DNA from 3 places in the Peribacillus sp. CSMR9 genome. Region 3 is predicted to be linked to each of the others. Evidence: riboswitches for the same ligand, from Rfam matches in the RefSeq annotation. Region 3 holds a riboswitch; each other region holds the start of a gene.
The links. Region 3 has a riboswitch for thiamine pyrophosphate ahead of thiT (energy-coupled thiamine transporter ThiT). Riboswitches for the same ligand answer to the same signal wherever they lie in the genome.

Region 1: linked by a shared signal. The riboswitch ahead of N9I19_RS02920 (ABC transporter substrate-binding protein) and the one ahead of thiT (energy-coupled thiamine transporter ThiT) in region 3 are both predicted to bind thiamine pyrophosphate.
Region 2: linked by a shared signal. The riboswitch ahead of tenA (thiaminase II) and the one ahead of thiT (energy-coupled thiamine transporter ThiT) in region 3 are both predicted to bind thiamine pyrophosphate.

The regions. Positions count from the first base shown of each region.
Region 1 covers NZ_JAOPHO010000002.1:220,779-224,995, forward strand. The annotation lists gene N9I19_RS02905 (ABC transporter ATP-binding protein) at 1-454, opposite strand, end outside; gene N9I19_RS02910 (ABC transporter permease) at 438-1,220, opposite strand; gene N9I19_RS02915 (thiamine-binding protein) at 1,217-1,501, opposite strand; gene N9I19_RS02920 (ABC transporter substrate-binding protein) at 1,513-2,517, opposite strand; TPP riboswitch at 2,651-2,760, opposite strand; gene N9I19_RS02925 (protein-glutamine gamma-glutamyltransferase) at 3,029-3,856, shown strand; gene rarD (EamA family transporter RarD) at 3,949-4,217, opposite strand, start outside.
Region 2 covers NZ_JAOPHO010000014.1:62,063-66,279, forward strand. The annotation lists gene N9I19_RS09620 (SDR family NAD(P)-dependent oxidoreductase) at 1-144, shown strand, start outside; gene N9I19_RS09625 (NADH:flavin oxidoreductase) at 302-1,342, shown strand; TPP riboswitch at 1,752-1,880, shown strand; gene tenA (thiaminase II) at 2,017-2,700, shown strand; gene N9I19_RS09640 (ECF transporter S component) at 2,714-3,298, shown strand; gene N9I19_RS09645 (ABC transporter ATP-binding protein) at 3,311-4,217, shown strand, end outside.
Region 3 covers NZ_JAOPHO010000005.1:115,886-120,102, reverse strand. The annotation lists gene N9I19_RS05675 (transglycosylase domain-containing protein) at 1-166, opposite strand, end outside; gene N9I19_RS05670 (universal stress protein) at 463-990, shown strand; gene thiT (energy-coupled thiamine transporter ThiT) at 1,075-1,656, opposite strand; TPP riboswitch at 1,763-1,864, opposite strand; gene N9I19_RS05660 (cation diffusion facilitator family transporter) at 2,100-2,987, shown strand; gene N9I19_RS05655 (histidine kinase N-terminal domain-containing protein) at 3,222-4,217, shown strand, end outside.

The DNA.
Region 1 (4,217 bases), on a different contig from region 3:
CCAGGCACATCAAGTCCTGTTGACTTAAGATGCTTCGAATGAAAGCGGCCCTTTGCTTCATGCCCCCAGATAATTCATGCGGATATGCCTTCACATACTCTTCTAATCCAGCTTTCAACAAAAGGGCTTTTGCCATTTCTTTGTCTCTTATCCCAGCAAGCTCACTTCCAAGCAAAACATTATCCAACACCGTTCTCCAAGGTAAAAGGGATGGTTGCTGCGGCATATAGCTTATATGGCCCTTAAAGCCATTTATCTTTTTACCATCCAACGAAATGATGCCCTGATCCGGCTTCAAAATACCGCCTATCAAGTGGAACAACGTACTTTTACCGCTGCCAGATGGTCCTAGGATTGTGACAAATTCCCCATCATCTACATGGAAATTCATATTCTCTAAAATATTCTGTTTACCATCGAAAGAAAAGGAGACATCTTTAATTTCCAGCATCATCCCTTTCACCCTCCTTTCTCTTCCATGAAACTAAATATTTCTCCAGGAATGTGATGATTCCAAAAAAGAGAAGGCTCATTCCCATAATGATGAAAATGGCAACAAACACCCGATCTGTCCGAAACGCGGAGGAAGCGAGCGTCATATAAACACCAATCCCCGATTTAGCCCCAAGCCATTCCGAAATAACCGCACCCATTATACTATAGGTGGCCGAAATTTTTAGGCCTGAGAAAATGAACGGGATCGAGTGGGGAAGTTCCAGCTTCCAAAATAACTGGTTTTTCCCCGCTCCCATCATCTTGAAATAATGCTTAAGTTCGTAAGGTGTCTGGCGAAAACCGTCCAATGAAGCGACCGCAACCGGAAAAAAACATACGAGTGAAATCACAATTAACTTAGGCAGCATGCCAAAGCCAAACCAGATCACTAAAAGCGGTGCCAAAACTATGATTGGTATATTTTGCGAGAGTATGAGCAGAGGATAAACCGCGTCCTTCACACCTGGAAATAGGTGTAAGATTGCAGCAATTAATAACCCGATACAGCTTCCAATAAGAAAACCCGATAACGCAAGCTCAGTTGTTGATATAAGGTGTCCAAAAAGATTACGGGACGACTCAATTCCTTCAATGAAAATGGCTGATGGAGCGGGAAGCAGCCATTTTTCAACCTTTAATAAGACTGTCATTGACTCCCATACTATCAGCAAACATAATAAAAGAAAGAAGGGAGCCCCCTTCTTCCAAATTCCCCTTTTGATCATGCCCGATATTTCTCCGTTAACGTATCCATCGTAATCCCGCTTGGCTGATATAGTATCTTCACTTGGGAAATGACATTCGGCGAGCCTAATTCAATCATTCTTACATTCATTTTTTCTATCACGGCAAAAAGCTCGGATAGCTCACCCTCCATTGTTGTTTCTAGCGGGTGAACCTCATACTTGACACCTGATTCATCAATGATCTTGATTGCTTCATCGACCATGGGGATGACATTTTCCCCTTTAGGAATGATTTGTATACTAATTAATGAATTGGCCATTGTATTTCCTCCTATTTTGGTAAAAATTCATTGGTAAATGCCTTTTCAGGATTGAAATCACCTTCAAGAAGCTTATTTTCCTTCATCCAATCACTATAATTCTTCCAGATTTCAAGCTTTTGTTCACCCCAACGCGGAGCATCATCCTGATACTTATCTGCAAGCCACTCCTGGCTTTTCTTCACTAGTTTTGGATCTAGATCAGGTGCAGACTTAATTAATATGTCCGCTGCATCATCAGGATTCTTAATTGCAAACTGGTACCCTTTCGAAGCTGCATGAACGAATGCTTTAACAGTCTCAGGATCCTCTTTAATCATCTTTTCATTTGTTGTCAAAACAGGCGTATAGTAATCAAGCTTATCAGAGTATTCGGTTAAGTAAACCATATTAAGCTTTTCATTCCGCAACTCAGCCTCGATACCTGTCCACCCATAATAAATCCAGGCGAAATCTATATCCCTTTTAACCGAAGTGAAAAAATCTGTGTCCCCTGTATTCACTATATCCACTTTATTTACATCGGCATTTTCTTTTTTCATAAGTGAATCAATAATGGCCTTTTCAACTGGAGACCCCCAGCCACCATACGTTTTCCCTTCAAAATCCTTGGGAGTTTTAATGTTTTTTGCCGCAGGTGAAGCGAATCCAGAGGTATTATGCTGGATGACAGCAGCTAGCGAAACAATCGGCACGCCTTGCACGCGGGCCTGCGTAATGCCCTCCTGGTAGCTCACGCCAAATTCAGATTTCCCTGAAGCCACAAGTTTATCAGCTCCAGCTTCGCCTGGCATGATAATTTCCACATCCAGACCTTGTTCTTTGAAATACCCTTTTTCCTTGGCTACATACAATCCTGTATGGTTTGTATTCGGTGTCCAATCAAGCACGACCGATACCTTTTTTAATTCTTTATTGCCTTCTTTTTTAGATGATTCTTCTTTTTCATTAGTTCCGCCTGCCCCACATCCAGCCAAAAGGAACAACGAAGTTAACAGTGGTAAGAATTTATTCAAACTATTATCCTCCTACACATCATATAAGATCCATATGCCGAAACCATAATGGGGCGCCAGGGTCCATTCCAATACCGGTAAAAAACAAAAAACGCCCGAAGATGAATTCGGACGTTTAACATACAAAACAGAAAGTCAGTAATAATATGTTCCCTCCGCTGGCATCATCCAGATCAGGTTCAAAGAGTCAGCATCTAAAGGACGCAATCTCAGCCAGCAGTACTGGCCCCCCTACATTTCTCGCACATATGAACTTTTCTCTCCCATTATATCAATTCATGGAGAAAAAGGAATACTAATTTGCTTCTTCTCATTAATTGGAAAGGTTTCCCTTGCGTTAAAGGATATCTAGCAAAACATCATGCCATTCCAATCATTCTCGTTTACGTGCCTGACACGTTCAAAGAGTCATTTCCTTGCAGGTATTCATATAATGAGCATAACCTGTGGACATTTTTTGTGTACTGGTTTTATAAGCCCTTAATTTCAAAAGCAAAAGGTGGATATGATCATGATAAAGATTAATCACAAATTATTAGATGTCAGTCACATCCAACCAGGTATAGCATCTGCTAAATCGCTTGAAATTCTCCAATTGCTAGCGGAAGATTCTAACATTTTTGAATATCGGAGCTTTGGATACCTTAATTTCGATATACAACTGAGGCACCGAGTCATCGAGGCAGCTTTTGCGTTGGATAAAAGTGATGCAGAATTTTCCACACTTGAGGAATCGGCATCCAATAAACAATATTGGCGCCTTTCAAAGGATGGCACTTTTACCCTTCAGCCAGGGATTGCCCCTCATGTTGCACTCCTGGACATTTTCTTGAATGGAACGCTTTACGCTTTCGAATGCGGTACAGCGATAGTCGTCACTTTTTTAAAGGCCATTTTGGATTTAATCGGCCCTAGGAATTTCGACTATCTTTTTTCAAGCCTATTTCTATATGACTGGCGCCCTCCGAAGAATATGGCTCTTCATGTTCATCAAGGAACGGATTATTTACCAGGGGATTGCCTTTACTTCAAAAACCCTGATCACGATGAGGAAACACCTGAATGGCAAGGTGAGAATGCAATATTATTAGGAGAAGACCTCTTTTATGGCCACGGGATCGGGATTACCAATGCACAGGGTATCATCGATGAACTAAATAGCAATAGAAAGCCGAATGCCGCCATCTCAGCATTCCTGACAAAGCATATCATTAGCTTGGATAGTTCCTACTATAGACAATTCCAACCAACTATCTCCCGTGCAAAGCCCGTTCACGGTCTTGTCAGCCTATCTGATTTGATTGTTTCTGAAATAGGTCCGAAGATTTACCTTTCATGACTCAAGCAATTCTCCTGCCGTAAAACCGGTTTCTTTAAATATCGACAATTAAAAAATGCTTGGGGATGGAACCACCAAGCATTTTTTCTTATTCACGCACCGATGTTCCCTTTGCCTTTAAACCTGCGTGCACTTGCCTGGCCCCATTTCGTAATGGATAGTGTATAAACAGCCAAGGCTGACCATATGAACAAAAAGGCTAAAAGATGCGCTTTTGTAAAACTTTCGTGATAGACGAATACCCCGATCAGTAAGGATAAGGTCGGAGCGATATACTGAAAAATCCCAAGCATCGATAACGGGATCTTCTCCGCCCCCTTTGCAAAATATAAAAGAGGCAAGGCCGTGACAATCCCACCGC
Region 2 (4,217 bases), on a different contig from region 3:
GAAGGGTACCGAGGCTTCTTGCGCGGGAAGACGCTCGTGATGCCAGGGGCTCGCAACCGGTTCGTGGCGTTCATTCCGCGATTAATGCCGCGCAAGATGGTGACACGTATGGTCAGATCCATGCAGGACAGAACGGGGGATTGACCTTATGGAGGGCGGCCAGGATTGGCTGTTGATTACGGCCTGACAACCCAGGCAAGGGCTCCCAACTTATCCGAACGATGCTCTCAGCAAAGAACGCAATTACTAATCTGTTGCGGATATATTCTACAACACTATTTCAATTATTTGGAGGTCAATTATGAATTATTCTCAATCTATTCAAAACTTGTTTAAACCATTCGCATTCGGAAATACGACGCTGGCAAATCGTATAGTGATGGCACCGATGACGAGACAATTTTCTCCTGAAGGAGTGCCTGGTCCGGATGTGGCCGCCTATTATCGCCGCAGGGCTGAAAATGGCGTTGGACTTATCGTGACAGAAGGTACGGTGATTAATCATTCGGATTCGTCCAATCAAGCCAATGTACCGCATTTCTATGGCGAAGCTGCATTAAACGGTTGGGCAAACGTCGTGGCTGCTGTACACGAAGTAGGCGGACGGATTATTCCGCAGATTTGGCATATGGGTGCGCAAGGGCATGTTGGCGATTATTCGGAATTGGATATCGCCGCAATCGTTCAAGCCTTTGCGCAGGCAGCATTCGAAGCCAAGCGGCTTGGGTTCGACGGCATTGAGCTTCACGGTGCGCATGGATATTTGATCGACCAATTCTTCTGGGAGAAAACGAACCCGCGTACCGACAGCTATGGCGGCGACATGGTTGCCCGCACCCGCTTCGCGGTTGAGGTCATCGAAGCTTGCCGCCGTGCCGTCGGACCGGAATTCCCGATTGTGCTGCGGTTCTCGCAATGGAAGCAGACGGATTTTACAGCGAAACTGGCAGCAACGCCGGCGCTGCTGGAACGGTTCCTGACGCCACTTTCCGATGCGGGCGTCGATATTTTCCACTGCTCGACCCGCCGTTTCTGGGAGCCTGAGTTCGAAGGCTCCAATCTGAATCTCGCCGGATGGACAAAAAAGCTGACGGGTAAACCGACGATTACGGTTGGATCAGTCGGTCTGGATAACGATTTTACGAGTCACTTTACGGAAGGAAAGAGTGCCAAAAATACCAAGATCGACGGGTTAATCGAAAGGCTTGAGCGTGAAGAATTTGATCTGGTAGCCGTGGGTCGGGCATTAATGGTTGATCCTGCTTGGGTAAACAAGATTCGTGACGGCCGAACAGCAGAATTGGTTCCCTTTACATCTGAGTCAGTGAGAACACTTCATTAAGCCTCCGTTTGATTAGTTAACACAAGATACATTCTGGAGTTTATGGATAAAAGTGCTATACGATTGCCGCACAGCTAAGCATATGGAGATTTATGACAGCGATAAAGTTGTAGGGATTGTAGACGAAAACTATGAATTCAAATTAAGAGATCCAATCTATCCAATACTTTGATGCATAATACTTTGTTATGTCTGTCTTTAAAAAAAAGAGGATAAGAGTATCTTATTATTCCATAGAGAATGGGGGGGCTGGGGCATCCTCTTTTCTTCATCCTTAACGTATTAGAAGATTGAAAGACTAGTAATCCAAAAGATTAATAATGAACATCTTTGATTGAAAACTTTTCTAATACGTTTGACAATTGGATTTATCGTGTTAATATAAAGGCAAATGAAATATATATACAATTTGTACCACTAGGGGTGCTTTATAGGTAAAAACTGATTTTACCTGAGAAGCTGAGATTAAAGTATGACTTTAAGACCCTTAGAACCTGATCTGGTTTATACCAGCGTAGGGAAGTGGGGTCTGGGACAATACGTTTCTGTATTATTTCAAGTACAACCACTTTCTTTACGTTAAAGAAAGTGGTTTTTTATTTGCAAAAAAAAGGGGTTATAAAAGGCTTTTATCCGTATCATTCATAAAAAAATAGAATTTGGAGGTAATGGACATGAAGTTTTCAGAGGAAATCCGCCAGGAAGTTGATCATATTTGGGAAGCTAGCTTTAATCACCCGTTTGTTGCAGGAATAGGAGATGGCACATTGCCAATAGAGTGTTTTCGTTTTTATGTCAAGCAGGATGCCTATTATTTATCTCATTTTGCTAGAGTTCAAGCTTTAGGAGCAGTCAAGGCTACAGATTTACATACAACAAGCAGGCTTGCCGGCCACGCACAGGGAACATATGAAGCGGAGTTGAAGCTTCATGAAAATTTTTCTGAGAGATTAGGCATCACCAAAGAAGAACGGGAAAATTTCAAACCTGCCCCGACTGCCTATGCTTACACTTCCCATATGTATCGTGCGGCATATTCTGGACATTTAGGTGACGTTATTGCGGCTATCTTGCCATGTTATTGGCTGTATTATGAAATAGGTGAAAAGCTGCAAGAGTGTAAACCGGAAGAGCCGATTTATCAAGAATGGATAGCGGCTTACGGTGGAGAGTGGTTCCGCTCTTTGGTAGAAGAACAAATTGCGAGGCTTGATAAGATTGCTGAAAAGGTAACAGATGAAGATAAGGAAAGAATGAAGGAGCATTTTATCCTTAGCAGCCAATATGAGTACTCATTTTGGGAAATGGCTTATCGTTTAGAGACATGGCCTATGCATAAGGAAACACTAGAAGTATAAAGGAGATTGAAACATGAAAAAAGGATTGAAATTAACGGATATATTAGTCACGATCGTGATTGCCGTAGCATTTGGAATCGTTTATATCCTTTGGGGTTCGATTTATTATTCCGTTAAACCATTAGGATTACATCTAGATCAACTTATTTATGGAATGTGGTTTATAGCTGGCCCCGTCGCCTTTTTGATTTTACGGAAACCGGGTGTGGCACTTCTGGCAGAGATAGCTGCAGCTTCAGGTGAATTCTTTCTAGGTTCACCATGGGGGCTGTCCGTACTCTTATATGGGGTGGTCCAAGGTTTGTTCGCTGAACTGGTATTCATGGCGTTCAAATATAAAAAATTCAATATGCCGGTGGCCGTTTTAGCTGCGATAGCTTCCTGCCTTGCATCAGTATTAATGGATTTTGCCTACGGGGAAATAGGTGCTCTCACTCTTTGGAATTTATCGTTATTCATGATAGCGAGGTTTGTGGGTTCCATATTCTTTGCAGGTGTAACTGCTTATTATCTAGTTAAAGTCCTGGAAGCAACAGGAGTAACTAATCTAGTTCGTCCAGTTTCAAGTAAAGATTATGCAGAACTGGACCAAAAGTAGAGGTTGATGGCCATGAAACCAATCGTTTCTGTTGAGAAGTTAAGAATGAAATTTCCAGGTGATGGGTCTTTGATTTTCAAGGACCTATCAGTCTCGATTGATAAAGGTGAAAAAGTTCTATTGTTGGGACCATCAGGATGTGGTAAGTCGACTCTTTTGCAAGTGTTAAGCGGATTGATTCCGAATTCCATCGAAGTCCCGATGAAAGCGGAGAAATTGAAATGCGCTTCTTCATGGGGATATGTTTTTCAAGACCCTGATAGTCAGTTTTGCATGCCATTTGCCGATGAGGAAATTGCCTTCGTCCTTGAGAACCTTTCCGTCCCTAAAGAAGAAATGAATGAGAAAATCCAAAATCATATTCGTAAAGTAGGATTGAACCTAGGCCATACAAGTATAGAAACATTATCAGGCGGGATGAAACAGCGTCTGGCAATCGCTTCAGTATTGGCCCTTGAACCGGAAGTGATATTTTTAGATGAACCAACCGCCATGCTTGATCCGGAAGGAACTAAAGAAATCTGGGATTTGTTGAAGGAAGTCGGTCGAGACAAAACGGTAATTATCGTCGAGCATAAAATTGACCATGTTTTAGAATTCATCGAACGAATCGTGCTTTTTAACGGTGAAGGTGAAATTATAGCTGATGGTCCAAGAGATACCATCCTTTCACTATATAAAAAGGAAATGAAAGAACATGGAATTTGGTTCCCTGGTGTTTGGGATGAATATATACAAGAGAATGCCCCCATTCGGGAACAACAATTTGCAGACGGTTCACCCCTAATGCATGTGCAAGGCTTTAGCGGTTTTCGGAATAAAGAGGAAAAAATCAAGGTTGAAGGATTGATGGTCCATTCAGGGGAATGGATTGTAATCAGGGGAGAAAATGGCGCGGGAAAGAGTACTCTTTTGCATG
Region 3 (4,217 bases):
CTGTTGGTTGCTGAAGAATATTTTGAAGATGGCTTATATCTGCACCCTGTCTGAAATAAAAAAGTGAACCGGCGCCTAAAACCACAATCACCAATATAATAATTAGACCTAATTTCACTAACCCTCTCATTTGTACCCCCATTTTCCAATCTGCGACATGTTTCATTAAAAATATTTTACCCCTTTTATTAAAGAAAACTCGTCGATTGACTAAAAGGCCTAAGCTAAGTCGCCTTTTCTTTAGCACTATACCCGGGTATCGGTTTCCTTGCCGATGATACCCCCTTCACCGAATGAAAAATAAGCCCGCCAATTGAAGGACCAGGATTTCATCCTACCATTTTTAATAATGGCCGTATCTATCCTTTACCCGTATTTTGCGATCTATATACCGATTAATGGCGTGAAACCCTTAAAAAGTGGGTATAACACTTTAAAGACTTATAAAAGGGGAGAGATGGTATGAAAAAAAATTTAAAACATATTGTCGTCGCTTTTGATGGAAATGAAGAAAGTAAACGTGCCGTGGAATATGGAGCAACATTGAAAAAGGCCTTTCCTGAGGCCGAGCTGACCGTAGTTCATGTCCTATTTGATAAGGTTGAGCAGCGTATCATGGGAAACGCCTCGGCGCCGGGGTTTGTACCGGCTGCTGGATTTTATGTGGATCCCGTCCAGACACATCCCGTCGTTGAAGTCGAACAACCAGAAATTCAAATGGTCAATGACACCCCTTCCGCCGTTGAGAGTAGTGTTCAGAACGCAGAAAGTAATACGTTGAGATTGCTAAGTGAATGTCAAGTCAAGGGGAAATTCGAGATATTGGAAGGACATGCACCAGATAGCGTATGTGAATATGCGGCAAGAACTGCTGCCGACCTCATCGTTGTAGGCAATAGCGCTAAAAGCGGTTTGGAAAAATTCTTTCTTGGCAGTACAAGCAGCTCCATTGCGAAAAACGCACCCTGTTCGGTATTCATTGCAAAATGAGGATTGAGCCGTTTCGCCCTGTAAGACTCAATTTGCTTAATCTCCGAAAAAAGCCGAATTCTTTATAGAATCCGGCTTTTTTTGTTAATAGGCTTTTTTCAGTAATACACTTGAAGCAGCCGAATATAACATCATCACCACAAGGGCCGATAATATAAAACTGATCAGCATATAAGTCCCATTATAAATGAATGAATAAATCACTACTGGCTGACCTTTTGGAGCTGCAGAGCCAAAAAACACGATTCCGGATATGAAATGACACAGAAACCTCAGAAAACTGCCCAAAAACATGCCGCCAATCCCATACCACTTCGCTTTGGAACGCTTTTCCTCTTTATAGCTATTTACAAACTTATTCATGAATACACCGGATATCCCGACAACCGTAAAGGCAAGATAATAATCAATGAAGCCTTGAATCGGCGTGCTGATCCATGCTGTACCACTGACGATCTGCAAAAGCCCAAGTAACAATCCGGTTAACATACCACCTTTGATGCCCCACCGATATGCCATCAGAAAAATCGGTACCATGGCTATTGAAATCGAGCCTCCTTGCGGCCAGATTCTTGAAAAAATGAATCCAGAAACCAAATCCAGTAATAAAGCCAGTGAAGCAAAAATGGCAACCTCTGTCATGAATAACGTTTTATTTTTCATCATGTCTCTCCCTTCTCCAAAAATGAAAAGTGTCCATGAGTTCCCTCCCTGCCAGATTTTGCACAAACAAAAAAGCAACACCGGGGCGGTAGTGGATGCCCAGTATTGCTTGTATCCAAAACCACATCCCTACGCTAGTGTTAACTATCAGGTTCATAGGGTCTGAACTCAACCGTTCACTCTCAGCCTTTTGGCTCCCCTTGTGGAAGTATTTAATTTTCGATCCTCGGTTAGAATATACTACTAGTTTCTATAAAAGACAACTTAAAGAAAATGTCATATCATAAAAACTTACCACTCCCATATTTATGGAGGTATCCTTTCTTTTAACCAACTTCAATACACCTGCAATTAACCAGGTTAGATGGCTAAATGCAACAACTTTTCTATAGACTCACTAAGGTTTGTTTTGATATCTTTTAATTTACACTGGGGAGGGATTAGACATGGATAAACATTCGATTTCAGCTGAAAAAGGCGCCTACATAAGCATTGCCGCTTACATATTCTTGTCTGCTCTTAAATTGTCATTCGGTTATTTCGGTGATTCTAAAGGGCTTTGGGCAGATGGTTTAAATAATACGACCGACATCATCGCTTCCATAGCCGTATTGATTGGTTTGAAAATTTCGAAGAGACCTCCTGATGATAATCATTCATATGGTCATTTACGGGCGGAAACCATAGCCTCGCTGGTAGCTGCCTTCATCATGATTACCGTGGGCATCCAGGTTGTTTACAGTGCTATAGAATCCTTCTTCCAGCAAGATTCAACAACCGTTCCAAATATGCTGACCGGTTATGTCGCTCTTTTCTCTGCAATCTTCATGTACGGAATCTCCCGTTATAACTTAGCGTTAAGTAAAAAGATCAACAGCTCTTCCATCTACGCCGTTGCACAGGATAATCGTTCCGATGCCCTTGTCAGTGTTGGTGCTTTTATAGGAATCATCGGTACTAAGATGGGAATCCCTTGGCTGGATGCGATAGCTGCTGCTGTAGTAGGGATCATCATCTGCAAAACGGCCTGGGATATCTTCCGTGATGCATCCATCTCTTTAACCGATGGTTTCGACGAGCAGCTCCTGCAAAAGATCGGACAAACCATTATACTGACAGAAGGTGTTAAGGACATGAGTGAAATTAAAGCCCGTATGCACGGAAGTGAAATCCTGCTCGAAACTACCGTACATGTTAACCCTCTTTTGACCGTCATCCAAGGTCACGATATTACGGTTAAAATCGAAGAGAATCTTTTGAAGGAATATAACATCCAGCATGTGATCGTTCACATTGAACCATATGCATTTAATAAAAAAGGTAACCGTCATTAACTTTGCGGATACCTTTTTTTATTATTAAATCCTGCAATTCCTTTAATAAAACTGTGTCAAAAAAAGGTATTTATCGATTAATTGCCGAATATTTATCCAATTGACACATGTGTAAAAAACATTAATCTGTTATCATAAAAGCAAAATAATTATTTTAATATTTTGTATTTTATTCAAATAAATTAATTTCTGGGTCGAAAGTAAAATTCATTTTCCTACAGTATGGAGGGCAAAATGGTATCTAATCGAGAAATGACCATTCACTTTTTATCTTCTCAAAAAAACAGCATCATTTCCAAATGGAAAGATCAGTTGCTCCATTTATCGGACGGATATATGGGGTATTTTAAAGGAGAAGTGGAAAATATTTTCAATCTGCTAATGGATCAGCTTGGGAAATCGGATACTGACATAGACGATGTACTGAAGGTCGTAGGTGAAAAAATTGCGTGTGATCGAGTTAATAAACAATTGGATATGGAAAATTTCTTTTCCACTGCAACCATTGGCAGATCCACCATCGTTGAGCACGTTTTGAATTCCGAGGCAACGAAAGAAGAAGTATCCGATTTAATTAAGCAAATAAACGTTTACTTCGATAAACTAATTCATTTTGCATTATCCTGTTATACCGAATTGAAAACGATGGAACTTAAAGAACGCTATCAATTCATTAGCCCAAACCATAAAGACCGTTTGACGCTCCTTGGCCAAATGACCTCAAGCTTCGTCCATGAATTCCGAAATCCACTGACTTCCATAATGGGATTCATACAATTGTTACAGGCAGAGCAACCGCAGATAAAATATCTTGATATCATTTCAAAGGAATTGGATCAGCTCAATTACCGGATCACTCAATTTCTTAATATTTCCAAAAAAGAAACTTCAGAAGCACAAACTGATCTATTTTCGATTGCTCAGCTAGTGAATGAGGTAATCGAATTTTTATATCCCAGCATTTTGGAAGTAAATGCTTCGATAACATGTAATATTGCCGATGATGCCGTCATTTCCGGTTCTAAAGAAGAGTTTCGCCAAGTTTTACTTAATATCATTTTAAATGCTCTTGATGTGGTCGCCGGAATGCCATCCCCGTCCATTTATATATCAGGCTCTGAATCACCACCCGGCATTCTTACTTTAAACATTTCCAACAATGGGCCAAGAATACCGGACGAAGTCCTGCCGAATATTTTTGAACCATTCATCACCACAAAAAAAAGGGGA